DNA from 2 places in the Streptomyces sp. 71268 genome. Region 2 is predicted to be linked to the other one. Evidence: riboswitches for the same ligand, from Rfam matches in the RefSeq annotation. Region 2 holds a riboswitch; the other holds the start of a gene.

Region 1 (5,516 bases), 1.7 Mb from region 2:
CCATCAGGCGCACGTACGCCCAGGAGATGGGCAGGATGCCGGCCGAGCCCCAGGGCGCCGCGGAGACGGGGCCCACGCCGGTCTCGGGGCCGGCCTCGGGCTGGAGCGGGTGGTTGGGCAGGAACGGCGCCAGGTGCGCGCGCACGCCGATCGGGCCGACGCCGGGGCCGCCGCCGCCGTGCGGGATGCAGAACGTCTTGTGCAGGTTCAGGTGCGAGACGTCGCCACCGAAGTGGCCCGGCTTGGCCAAGCCGACCAGCGCGTTGAGGTTGGCGCCGTCCACGTACACCTGGCCGCCGGCGTCGTGCACCGCGGCGCAGATGTCGCTGATGTGCTCCTCGAACACGCCGTGCGTCGACGGGTAGGTGACCATGAGCACGGCCAACTCGTTGCCGTGCTTCTCGATCTTGGCGTGCAGGTCGGCCGTGTCGACCTCGCCGTCGTCGCCGGTCTTGACGACGACGACCTTCATGCCGGCCATCACGGCGCTCGCGGCGTTGGTGCCGTGCGCGGAGGAGGGGATCAGGCACACGGTGCGCTGCTCGTCCCCGTTGGCCCGGTGGTAGGCGCGCACGGCCAGCAGGCCGGCCAGCTCGCCCTGCGACCCGGCGTTGGGCTGGAGCGAGACCTTGTCGTAGCCGGTGACCTCGGCGAGCCGGTCCTCCAGCTCCCTGATCAGCGTGAGGTAGCCCTGCGCCTGCTCGATGGGCGCGAACGGGTGCAGCCCGCCGAACTCCGGCCAGGTCACCGGCTCCATCTCGGTGGTCGCGTTCAGCTTCATCGTGCAGGAGCCGAGCGGGATCATGCCTCGGTCCAGCGCGTAGTCGCGGTCGGCGAGCTTGCGCAGGTAGCGCAGCATCGCGGTCTCGGAGCGGTGCTGGTGGAAGACGGGGTGGGTGAGGTAGTCGCTGGTACGCAGCAGCGACTGCGGCAGCGCGTCGGCCACGGCGGCGTCCAGCGCCTCCACGTCGGCGTTGATACCGAACGCGCCCCACACGGCGGCGAGCTGCGCGCGACCGGTGGTCTCGTCGCAGGCGATGCCCACCTGGTCGGCGTCGACGAGCCGCAGGTTGACGCCGGCCTCGCGCGCGGCGGCCACGACCTCGGCGGCCCGACCCGGAACCCGCACGGTCAGCGTGTCGAAGTACGCCTCGTGTACGACCTCCACCCCGCCGGCCCGCAGCCCCTCGGCGAGCACGGTGGCGTAGCGGTGCGTACGGCGCGCGATGGCGGCCAGGCCCTGGGGGCCGTGGTAGACGGCGTACATGCCGGCCATCACGGCGAGCAGGACCTGCGCGGTGCAGATGTTGCTGGTGGCCTTCTCACGGCGGATGTGCTGCTCGCGGGTCTGCAGCGCCAGCCGGTACGCCTTGTTGCCGTCCGCGTCCACGGAGACGCCGACCAGCCGGCCCGGCAGGCTGCGGGCGAACTTGTCGTCGACGGCCATGAACCCGGCGTGCGGACCGCCGAAGCCCAGCGGCACGCCGAAGCGCTGGGTGCTGCCGACGGCGATGTCGGCGCCGAGTTCGCCGGGCGAGGTCAGCAGGGTGAGGGCGAGCAGGTCGGCGGCGACCGTGACGACGGCGCCGAGCTCGTGGGCCCGCTCGATGACGGCGCGCGGGTCGCGGAGTGCGCCGGAAGCGCCGGGGTACTGGAGGAGGATGCCGAAGACACCGCGCTCGGCGATCTCGTCCGGGATGCCGTCGGACAGGTCGGCGACGACGACCTCGACGCCGGTCGGTTCGGCGCGGGTCTGGATGACGGCGATGGTCTGCGGCAGACAGTCCGCGTCGACGAGGAAGACGCCCTGCTTGACCTTGCCGACCCGGCGGGAGAGCGCCATGGCCTCCGCGGCGGCGGTGCCCTCGTCCAACAGGGAGGCGCTCGCGGTGGGCAGCCCGGACAGGTCGGACACCACGGTCTGGAAGTTCAGCAGCGCCTCGAGGCGGCCCTGCGAGATCTCGGGCTGGTACGGCGTGTACGCGGTGTACCAGGACGGGTTCTCCATCACGTTGCGCAGGATCACCGGCGGGGTGAACGTGCCGTGGTACCCGAGGCCGATCATGGGCGTGACGACCTCGTTGCGGTCGGCCAGCTCGCGCAGCTCGGCGAGCACCTCCGCCTCGGTCCTGGCGTCGGGCAGCCGCAGCGACTCGGCGCTCTTGATCACGTCGGGCACGGCTGCCGCGGTCAGCTCGTCGAGCGAGCCGAAGCCGACCTGGGCGAGCATCTTGGCCTGCGCCTCGCGGTCAGGCCCGATGTGGCGCTCGTCGAAGGGCGTGCCGCGCTCCAACTCGGTCAGGGAGATGCGGTGTGCGGTCATCTACGGGGGCCTCCTGGTCAAGCGACCTTGGGGGGCACCAAGGCGCTGGTGCCCGTACGGCCTCCCCCTCTGTCATCTCAACCTGAGAGCTTCACCGGCCCGCGCAGCGATCCGGCTTTCACCGTCGGTGAGGAAGGGCTCCGGCATGTTGCCCGTGACCCGCCCTGCTTTCCAGAGTGACCTCGTCCGTACGGTACGTGTGCCTGAGAGATTCCGGGGAGGATTTGCTCCTTCGGCGCCCCCGCCAGCTTGCGACGGAGAGCTCTCCCGCACGGGGTCGACAGCCGTCTGCCAGCCTACCAGCGGCGATGTCGGCCAGCCCCTCAAGTGGCCGACGAGCTGGATCTGGCCTTACGTAGGTGTCATAGGGGGCAGTCATGACTTTGTTGGAGGTGATGGACGGTGCACACGGACACCGACCCGCGGCAGTTGATAGGCCGCAAGGCGTTCGACCGCCACGGCACGAAGATCGGCACGGTGGACGAGGTCTATCTCGATGACGCGACGGGCGAACCCGAGTGGGCAGCCGTGCGCACCGGCTTGTTCGGGCGCGATGTCTTCGTCCCGCTGGAGCCGAGCGAGGTGGTCGACGAGACGCTGCGCATCCCGTTCGACCGGGCGTTGATCAAGGGCGCCCCGGACCTCGGCGTCGGCCGGCACCTCTCGCCCGAGCAGGAGGTCCAGCTCTACCGGCACTACGGGCTCGACACCTCGCGGCGCGGCCCCGCCCCTCCCCCGGACACCGGCTTCGGGCGCATCGCCGGCGAGGAGAGTCCGGGCGGCTCACCCTCCGACGGCTGACCCGCCGGCGCCGGCCGCCACCCCGCCGCCGGCCCCGATGTCCACGGCCGGCAGGTCGGCTGCCGGCGCCCCGGGCGGTATCTCCGGGCGCACCAACGGCAGGGGCTCGGCAGGCGCGAGGGCCGGGTCGTCGACGGCGAACGTCCGCACACGGCCCGGCGCCGACCAGGGCTGCTCGAACCGCACGGTCACCCGCCCCACGCCGCTGCCCTGCACCCAGCCGGGGCCGTACTCCGCGTGCACGACGTCGTGACCCGGCAGCCAGTGCCTGGGAAGCTCGGGCGACGGCTCGAATATGGGGCCCTGCGGGGCGCTCTCCGGGCCCGGGGCCGGCCCGGGGTCAGGTCTGCCCGAAGCCTCGTCCCGGGCCCGCTGGGCCCCTTCCAGCGCTTCACGCTCCATGGCGGCCTGCGCGAAGAGGTCCTCCTGCGTGTAGTCGGCCAGACCGGTGACGCCGACGCCGAGGAGGCGCACTCCCTCGCTCGTCTCCACGCCGTCGATGAGCCGCCGCGCGGCCTCCCGCACCACCGAGGGGTCGTCCGTGGGGCCGCGTAGCGTCTCGGAGCGGGTGAGCGTCGAGAAGTCGTAGCGCCGGACCTTGACCACGACCGTGCGCCCCGACCTGCCCGCCTCCCGCAGCCGCTCCACGCACCGGTCCGCGAGCCGGGCCACCTCGAACTGCACCCGCGAGCGGTCGGTGAGGTCCTCGTCGAACGTGTCCTCCACGGAGACCGACTTGGTGTCCCGGTCGGCGACCACCGGGCGCTCGTCCCGCCCACTGGCCAGCGCGAACAGCGAGGCGCCGTGGGCCTTGCCGAGCAGCCGCACCAACTCGGCCTCCCCGGCCTCGGCCGACTCCGCCACGGTGTGGATGCCGGCGCGCCGCAGCGCCTCGGCCGTCGCCGGACCGACTCCGGGGATGGCCCGCACCGACATCGGCCCGAGCAGCGCCATCTCGGTGCCCGGCTCGATCACCACCAGGCCGTCGGGCTTGGCCTGCTCGGAGGCGATCTTGGCGAGCATCTTGGAGCCGGCGAGCCCGACCGACCCGGAGAGCCCGGTCGCGGCGGCGATGTCGCGGCGCAGCCGCTCTCCCACCGCGCGGGCCGCCTCCAATCGGGGCTCCACGCCGCCGACTTCGAGATCGACGAACGCCTCGTCCAGGCTGAGCGGCTCCACCAGCGGCGACAGCCTCGCCAACAGTCCCATCACCACGTCGCTGACCTGCCGGTACAGCGAGAAGCGCGGCGTGAGGTAGGCGGCGTTGGGGCACAGCCGGCGGGCCTGCGCCATGGCCATGGCCGAGTGCACCCCGAAGACCCGCGCCTCGTACGAGGCCGTGGACACGACGCCGCGCGGCCCAAGCCCCCCGACGATCACCGGTTTCCCACGCAAGCTGGGCTTGGATGCCTGCTCCGCCGCCGCGTAGAAGGCATCCATGTCCAGATGCAGGATTGTTGGCGCACCCCTCACACCACGATAGTGCCGTACGCCACTGACAACCGGGCTCAGACCGCGCGGTTGCGCCGCCTGGCCAGCTCGTCCCCGGGGTGGTGGCGGGCCAGCGTCTCGCCGGTGTCCACGCGCTCCCCGTGCAACTGGGACAGCGCCGCCTCCACGTCCCGCCACACCACGCCGACGGCGATGCCGAAGACGCCCTGGCCGCCCTGGAGCAGGTTCACGACCTCGTCCGGCGACGTGCACTCGTACACCGTCGCCCCGTCGCTCATCAGGGTCATCTGCGCCAGGTCGGCGTCCCCGCGCAGCCCCAGGTGCCGCACCGCGGTGCGGATGTTCTGGAGCGAGACGCCGGTGTCGAGGAGCCGCTTGACGATCTTGAGGACGACCACGTCGCGGAAGCTGTACAGGCGCTGGTTGCCGGAGCCGTGAGCCGGCCGCACGCTCGGCTCCACGAGTCCGGTACGCGCCCAGTAGTCGAGCTGCCGGTAGGTGATGCCCGCCGCCGCGCACGCCGTGGGCCCGCGGTAGCCGACGTCCTCGGACGCGGGCTCCTCGGGAGCCATGGCGCGTGTCGCGACCGGCTGTCCGGGCGCCGATCCGGCCCCGCCCCCGGGAAGCGGATACGGACCGCCTGCCGCCGTGCCCTCGCCGGTGCTTCTCACGCCGACCTCCGTCCTTGACCTGCCTTCTCGACGGTAGGCAGTCACTCGGGGTGCGTCAACGATCGCCACACTCGGCACGCCGAGTGATAATCACCCTGGGAGTGGTTTACCACGACACTCCGCCGGGAACGGCTGGCCGGATGTCCATCACGGCCGGCGTCAGCGGCTCACTGGCTGTTGGTGTCGAAGTCTTCCGGAGAGATCTGGTCGAGGAACTCGCGGAACTTCTCGACCTCGTCCTCCTGCTCGTCCGGGATGGCGATGCCCGC
Region 2 (5,516 bases):
TAGCCCTCGGCGTACTTGTTGGTGAGGACCGTGCCCTGGGCCTCCAGGACGGCGACCGGAGCGAAGTTCTCCGACGCGATCATCTCCAGGGTGGACTGCTGGCGGTGGAGCTCGGCGTCGACGGCGGCGGCGACGTCCGGGTCGAACTCGTGGAGGGAACTGTTGAAAGTCGACATCGGCATCCCGATCAGATCAGAGGCGTCAGGGTCACGTGGAAAGGTGCTCAGCTTTCGGTGAAGGCCGTGTACTCGTCGGCGGAGAGCAGGTCGTCCGGCTCGTCCGAAATCTTCACCTTGAACAGCCAGCCACCCTCGAAGGGGGCCGTGTTCACCAGCGACGGGTCGTCCACGACGTCCTGGTTGACCTCGGTGATCTCACCGGTTACCGGCGCGTACAGGTCGCTGACCGACTTGGTCGACTCCAGCTCACCGCAGGGTTCGCCCGCGGTGACCTCGGCGCCGACCTCCGGGAGCTGGACGAAGACGACATCGCCGAGCGCGCCCGCGGCGTGCTCGGTGATGCCGACCGTCGACACGCCGTCCTCGGCGGCCGACAGCCACTCGTGCTCCTTGCTGTAGCGAAGCTGCTGGGGGTTGCTCATGACCTGATTCTCCTGTACGCGATGGCGTGGTCGTGCAAGGGGGCGGGAAAACGATGGAACGGACAAACGCCGCCGAGGTGCCGTACGGAAAGCAAACGGACACCTCGGTCGGGTGGGACCGGGGCGGCGGCTAGCGCTCGCGCTTGTAGAAGGGGAGCGCGACGACCTCGTACGGCTCGTGCGTCCCACGGATGTCCACGGCCACGCCCTCGGTGCCCGGAGCGGCGTGCTCCGCGTCCACGTAGGCCATGGCGATCGGCTTGCCGAGGGTGGGCGACGGGGCGCCGGAGGTCACCTCGCCGATCACGGTGCCGTCGGCGGCCACGACGGAGAACCCGGCGCGCGGCACCCGACGGCCCGTGGCGACCAGCCCGACCAGCTTGCGCGGCGGGGCCTCGGCGGCCCGCTTGGCCGCCCCCTCCAACGGCTCGCGGCCGACGAAGCGGCCACCGTTGGTCGTCTTCTCGAACTTCACCACGCGGCCGAGCCCGGCGTCGAAGGGCGTGGTCGCGGTGGTCAGCTCGTTGCCGTACAGCGGCATGCCCGCCTCAAGGCGCAGCGTGTCGCGGCAGGAGAGCCCGCACGGGATCAGCCCGACCGGCGCGCCGGCCTCGGTCAGCGCCTGCCACAGGGTCTCGGCGTCGCCCGGGGCGACGAACAGCTCGAAACCGTCCTCACCGGTGTACCCGGTACGGGCGATCAGCGCCTGGACGCCGGCGACGGTGCCGGGCAGGCCCGCGTAGTACTTGAGCCCGTCCAGGTCGGCGTCGGTCAGCGACTTCAGAATGCCGGGGGACTCGGGGCCCTGGACGGCGAGCAGCGCGTACGCGTCGCGGTCGTCCCGGACGGCGGCGTCGAAGCCGGCGGCGCGCTCGGTCAGCGCGTCCAGCACGGTCTGCGCGTTGGAGGCGTTGGCCACCACCAGGTACGTCTGGTCGGCCAGCCGGTAGACGATCAGGTCGTCCAGGATGCCGCCGTCGGCGTCGCAGATCATGGTGTAGCGGGCGCGGCCGACGGCCACCGAGGACAGGTTGCCGACGAGGGCGAAGTCGAGCGCCTCGGCGGCCTGCGGGCCGGTCAGCGTGATCTCGCCCATGTGGGAGAGGTCGAACAGGCCGGCGCGGGTGCGGACGGCGACGTGCTCCTCGCGCTCACTGCCGTACCGCAGCGGCATGTCCCAGCCCGCGAAGTCGGTCATGGTGGCGCCGAGCGCGCGATGGGTCGCGTCGAGGGCGGTGCGGCGCGGAGAATCGGGCAGGCTGCTCATCGGTGCGGACTCCCAGGGGGTGGGCAGGGCTGGCGAGGACATCCTCCCCATCTGTCATCGGAACCTGAGAGGTTCGCCTTGACCCCCCGCGGAGCGGGGCAGGCTTGCACCTTGGGTGGAGCCGCGCGAACGGCTCGCTTTTCAGATCTGCCTCATCCACGCGGTATCGGGGCCTGAGAGATTCAAGGGAGGACTTGCTCCTTCGGCGTCCCGGGCGGCTGATCGAGCAGATCATCGCTGGTCCGGGAACTCTCCCGCATGGATTCAAGCGGCCAGTATGCAGTTGCGCGCACATCATGACACGGACAGGCGAGCGATGGACCCCCGGTCCGGCACCCAAATCTCCGGTGGGGCGTATTACCTCTTCTTTACACTCGGTGGATACGGACCGTGGTGACCGCCGCCGTCATGCTCGGGGAGGACGATCACGTTGCAGGGTCAGGGCACGCAGGCGGGACAGTCACGAACACCTCCAGTGACCGCGCCAGCCGCGCCGTCGCGGCAGCGGGCGCGGGCGGCCGGGGAACTGGTGCGGCCGGGCCGCGGCCCCCGGGTCCGCGACCTGCGCGCCGGCGGCCGGGCCCACGCCCAGCCGGCGGACCGGGCCCGCACGCAGCCCGGCGCGACGCTGACGGACTTAGCCGACCGCTCCACGGCCGACCGCTCCACGGCTGACCGCTCCACTGCCGACCACTCCACGGCTGACGGCCCCTCGGGCGAGCGCCTCTCGGCCGACCCCGGCGTCGGCGAACGGCGCGCCGGGGGCCCGCCCGGCGAGGAGCCCGCCAGTAGCCCCACGCCCCCGGAGTCCGCCGGTGACCAGGGCCCGCGCGTGCCCGACGGCGGCGGCCACCTCCCACGGGCGCGCGCCGCCGGCGCCCCACCGCGACCGCCGGTCCCGGCCGTCCCGACGGCTCCGTCAGCCCCGCCGACCCCGTCAGCCCCGCCCACGGCAGCCGTGGCAGCCGCCCCGCCGGCCCGGGTGCGCGAGCTGCGCTACGTCGCCGGTGACCTGGTCGTCGTCTCCGGGCTGCCCGGCAGCGGGAAGAGCACCCTGATCCGCCGGGTGGTGCCGGCCCGTGACGCGCAGGGCCGGCCGGTGCGGCGGGTCGACTCGCAGGACGCCAGGGACCGCTGGGAACGCCGGATGCCACCGTGGCTGGCCTACTCCGCCTACCGACCGCTGGTGCGCCTGGCGCACTACGCGGGGTTGCGCCGGGCCGTGCGCTCCGGCGACAGCGTCGTCGTCCACGACTGCGGCACCATGCCGTGGGTACGCCGCTGGCTGGCCCGCTGCGCGCGGCGTCGCGGCGTCGCCCTCCACCTGGTCCTGCTGGACGTGCCGCCGGGCGTGGCCCTGGCCGGGCAGGCGGCGCGGGGCCGTGGGGTCTCCCCGTACGCCTTCGGCCGCCACCGCGCCGCGGTCGGTCGGCTGCGCGCGGAGGCGCTCGCGGGAGCCCCGCCGGCCGGCTGCGCGTCGGCGGTCCTGCTGGACCGCGCGGCGGCCGGGGCGCTGGCCGACATCGGGTTCGACTAGACCCGTAGCCGCCCGCGCTCGCGCCCGCGCGGCGAGGGCGGCCCGGCGCGCCGGGTACGGGGCGCCCCGAGATGCAACGGGACACGACGGGGCGCCACCTCCGTGCACCCGTACGCGGCGCCCCGCGCGTCTGTCTGTACGCGGGGCACCCCACGCGCCCGACGGGGCGCCGGCGGCTCCCGCGCCCGCGCCGCGTGCCGGCGCGGGACCCGGTGGGCAGGCGCCCGCGAAGGGTGCCGTGCGCCCGGGCGGGCGGTGGCCCGCGGGAGCGGGGGCGGGTGCAGCCGTTAGGGTGCGTAGGCAGGTCGGACGAGACGGTGGTTGGACGAGATGAGCATCCCTGAGCGACACGAAACCTCCCCGGCTGTCGGCGGTTTCCCGTGCAACGAGCTCGAAGAGGTGCTGGCCGCCTCGCTCGCGCTGGGCCCGGACGGACAACAGCGGACGGGCGCGGGCGCCCGCGTCGTCGAGGTACTCGGGCGCAGCCTGATATGGGTGCCGCTGCCGCGCGGCGGTGGCCCGGACAGCACCGAGTTGGACCTCGCCACCATCGAACTGGACGGCGCCGCCTTCACCCCGGTCTTCAGCTCCGAGGCGCAGTTCCACGCGCTCACCGGCGGCCAGATGTCCTTCACCGTCGCCCCGGCCGTCGAGTTCGCCCGTGGGCTGCCCCCACAGGTGGGCATCGTCGTGAACCCGGGCGGCGCGGTCGGCGTCCCGCTCCCGACGCCCGCCGTCGCCGAACTGTGCCGCGCCGGCCGCACCCCCCTGGACGGGGCCGCGTCGGGCGGCCGGGTGCTGCTCTACGAGCCCGACTGGCAAGACGAGCCGGTCGACTTCCTGGCCGCGGCCGGCATCGAGTTCACGGCGACGCCCGGCGTGCGGACCGCGCGCCGGGCCCTGGCCAGCGTCGAGGGCCAGCCCCCGGCCCTGTTCGTCGGCGTCGAGGTGGACCGGCCCGACCCGCAGGCGCGCGCCCTGGTGCTGGACGCGCTCGGCCGGGCGCTCGGCGCGGTCCCGGTGGCCTGGCCGGTACAGCTCGTCCTGCTGGACATCGCCCAGGACCCGGTGGCGGACTGGATGCTGGGGCGGGTGCGACCGTTCTTCGACCGGGACGTGTGACGTCGTGCGGGAGCTGTCGAGGGGGACTCGTAAGCTGGTTGGATGACCGGGCGGGGCGTGCGACGACGCCCCGGACATCGGCCGACAGAAGGGGCGTAACCAGGTGAGCGCGGGCGCGGACAGGGGGGTGCGCAGCGACTCGTATCTCGGCGGTGGCGGGCGAGGCGGGGCGGGTGTGCCCGCCGGGCAGGTCGAGGAGGCGCTGGGGCAGGTCTCCCCAGGGCGCTTCGACGCGTACGAGCGCCTCCTGCACGCCCTCGTCGAGGGCCAGGTGTGGATGCTCCTGTGGCACGGCCAGCCGGGATCACCCGACGCCCAGTACGGAAACATGGACATCGACGGCCTCGGCTACGCGCCGTGCGTGACCTCCGCGCACGAGCTGGCCGCCAGCGGCTGGCACCGCTCCCACGAGGTGGTCACCGGCCGGCAGGTCGCCGCCGCGCTCTTCCCCGAGCGCTGGGGCCTGTGGCTCAACCCGCACGCCCCCGGCGGCGGCGTCGGCGTCCCCTGGGCCGACCTGCGGCGCGTGGCGGGGGGCCTGGACCGACTGCCCGCGGGGCCGCTGCGGCTGAGCGAACCCACGGTGGAGATGCACCAGTTCTACGCCCTGCTCGGGCAGCACGCGCACCGCACGCCCGCGGTGCGCTCGCTGCGCCGCGCCTGGGTACAGCCGGCGCTCGGCAGCCCGTACCTGGCCATCGGCCTTGAGCTGTACGACACGAGCCAACAGGCCGTGGAATCCGTACGGTTGATGATGCGTCAGGCCATCGGGGTGGTGCCCGACGGGCTGCCGGTCTCCACGGTCGCGATGGCCGACGCGTACGACCCGGTGGCGATGTGGATGCAGGCCAACAGCCGCCCCTTCTTCGACCGCGACCTCTACGGACCCGCGCCCGCGCCCACGGCCGGATACGGCTACCCGCCGCAACCCCAGCCGTACTGAGCGCCCCCGGCCGCCCCGGCTCACAGCCCCACACGCGCCCACGCCC

Evidence for each region. A riboswitch is a leader RNA that binds a small molecule or an ion and turns the genes downstream of it on or off. The one in region 2 is predicted to bind glycine.
Region 1: it holds a riboswitch for glycine, as region 2 does, so the genes downstream of both, gcvP (aminomethyl-transferring glycine dehydrogenase) here and gcvT (glycine cleavage system aminomethyltransferase GcvT) in region 2, are expected to answer to the same signal.

Annotation. Positions count from the first base shown of each region.
Region 1 is NZ_CP114200.1:567,386-572,901, forward strand. It holds gene gcvP (aminomethyl-transferring glycine dehydrogenase) at 1-2,323, opposite strand, end outside; glycine riboswitch at 2,505-2,603, opposite strand; gene OYE22_RS02035 (PRC-barrel domain-containing protein) at 2,726-3,124, shown strand; gene OYE22_RS02040 (DNA polymerase IV) at 3,107-4,597, opposite strand; gene OYE22_RS02045 (MerR family transcriptional regulator) at 4,633-5,247, opposite strand; gene OYE22_RS02050 (bifunctional nuclease family protein) at 5,415-5,516, opposite strand, start outside.
Region 2 is NZ_CP114200.1:2,274,826-2,280,341, reverse strand. It holds gene glyA (serine hydroxymethyltransferase) at 1-176, opposite strand, end outside; gene gcvH (glycine cleavage system protein GcvH) at 224-601, opposite strand; gene gcvT (glycine cleavage system aminomethyltransferase GcvT) at 732-1,868, opposite strand; glycine riboswitch at 2,020-2,135, opposite strand; partial or broken gene OYE22_RS08305 (AAA family ATPase) at 2,857-3,405, shown strand; gene OYE22_RS08300 (enhanced serine sensitivity protein SseB) at 3,736-4,527, shown strand; gene OYE22_RS08295 (enhanced serine sensitivity protein SseB C-terminal domain-containing protein) at 4,703-5,470, shown strand.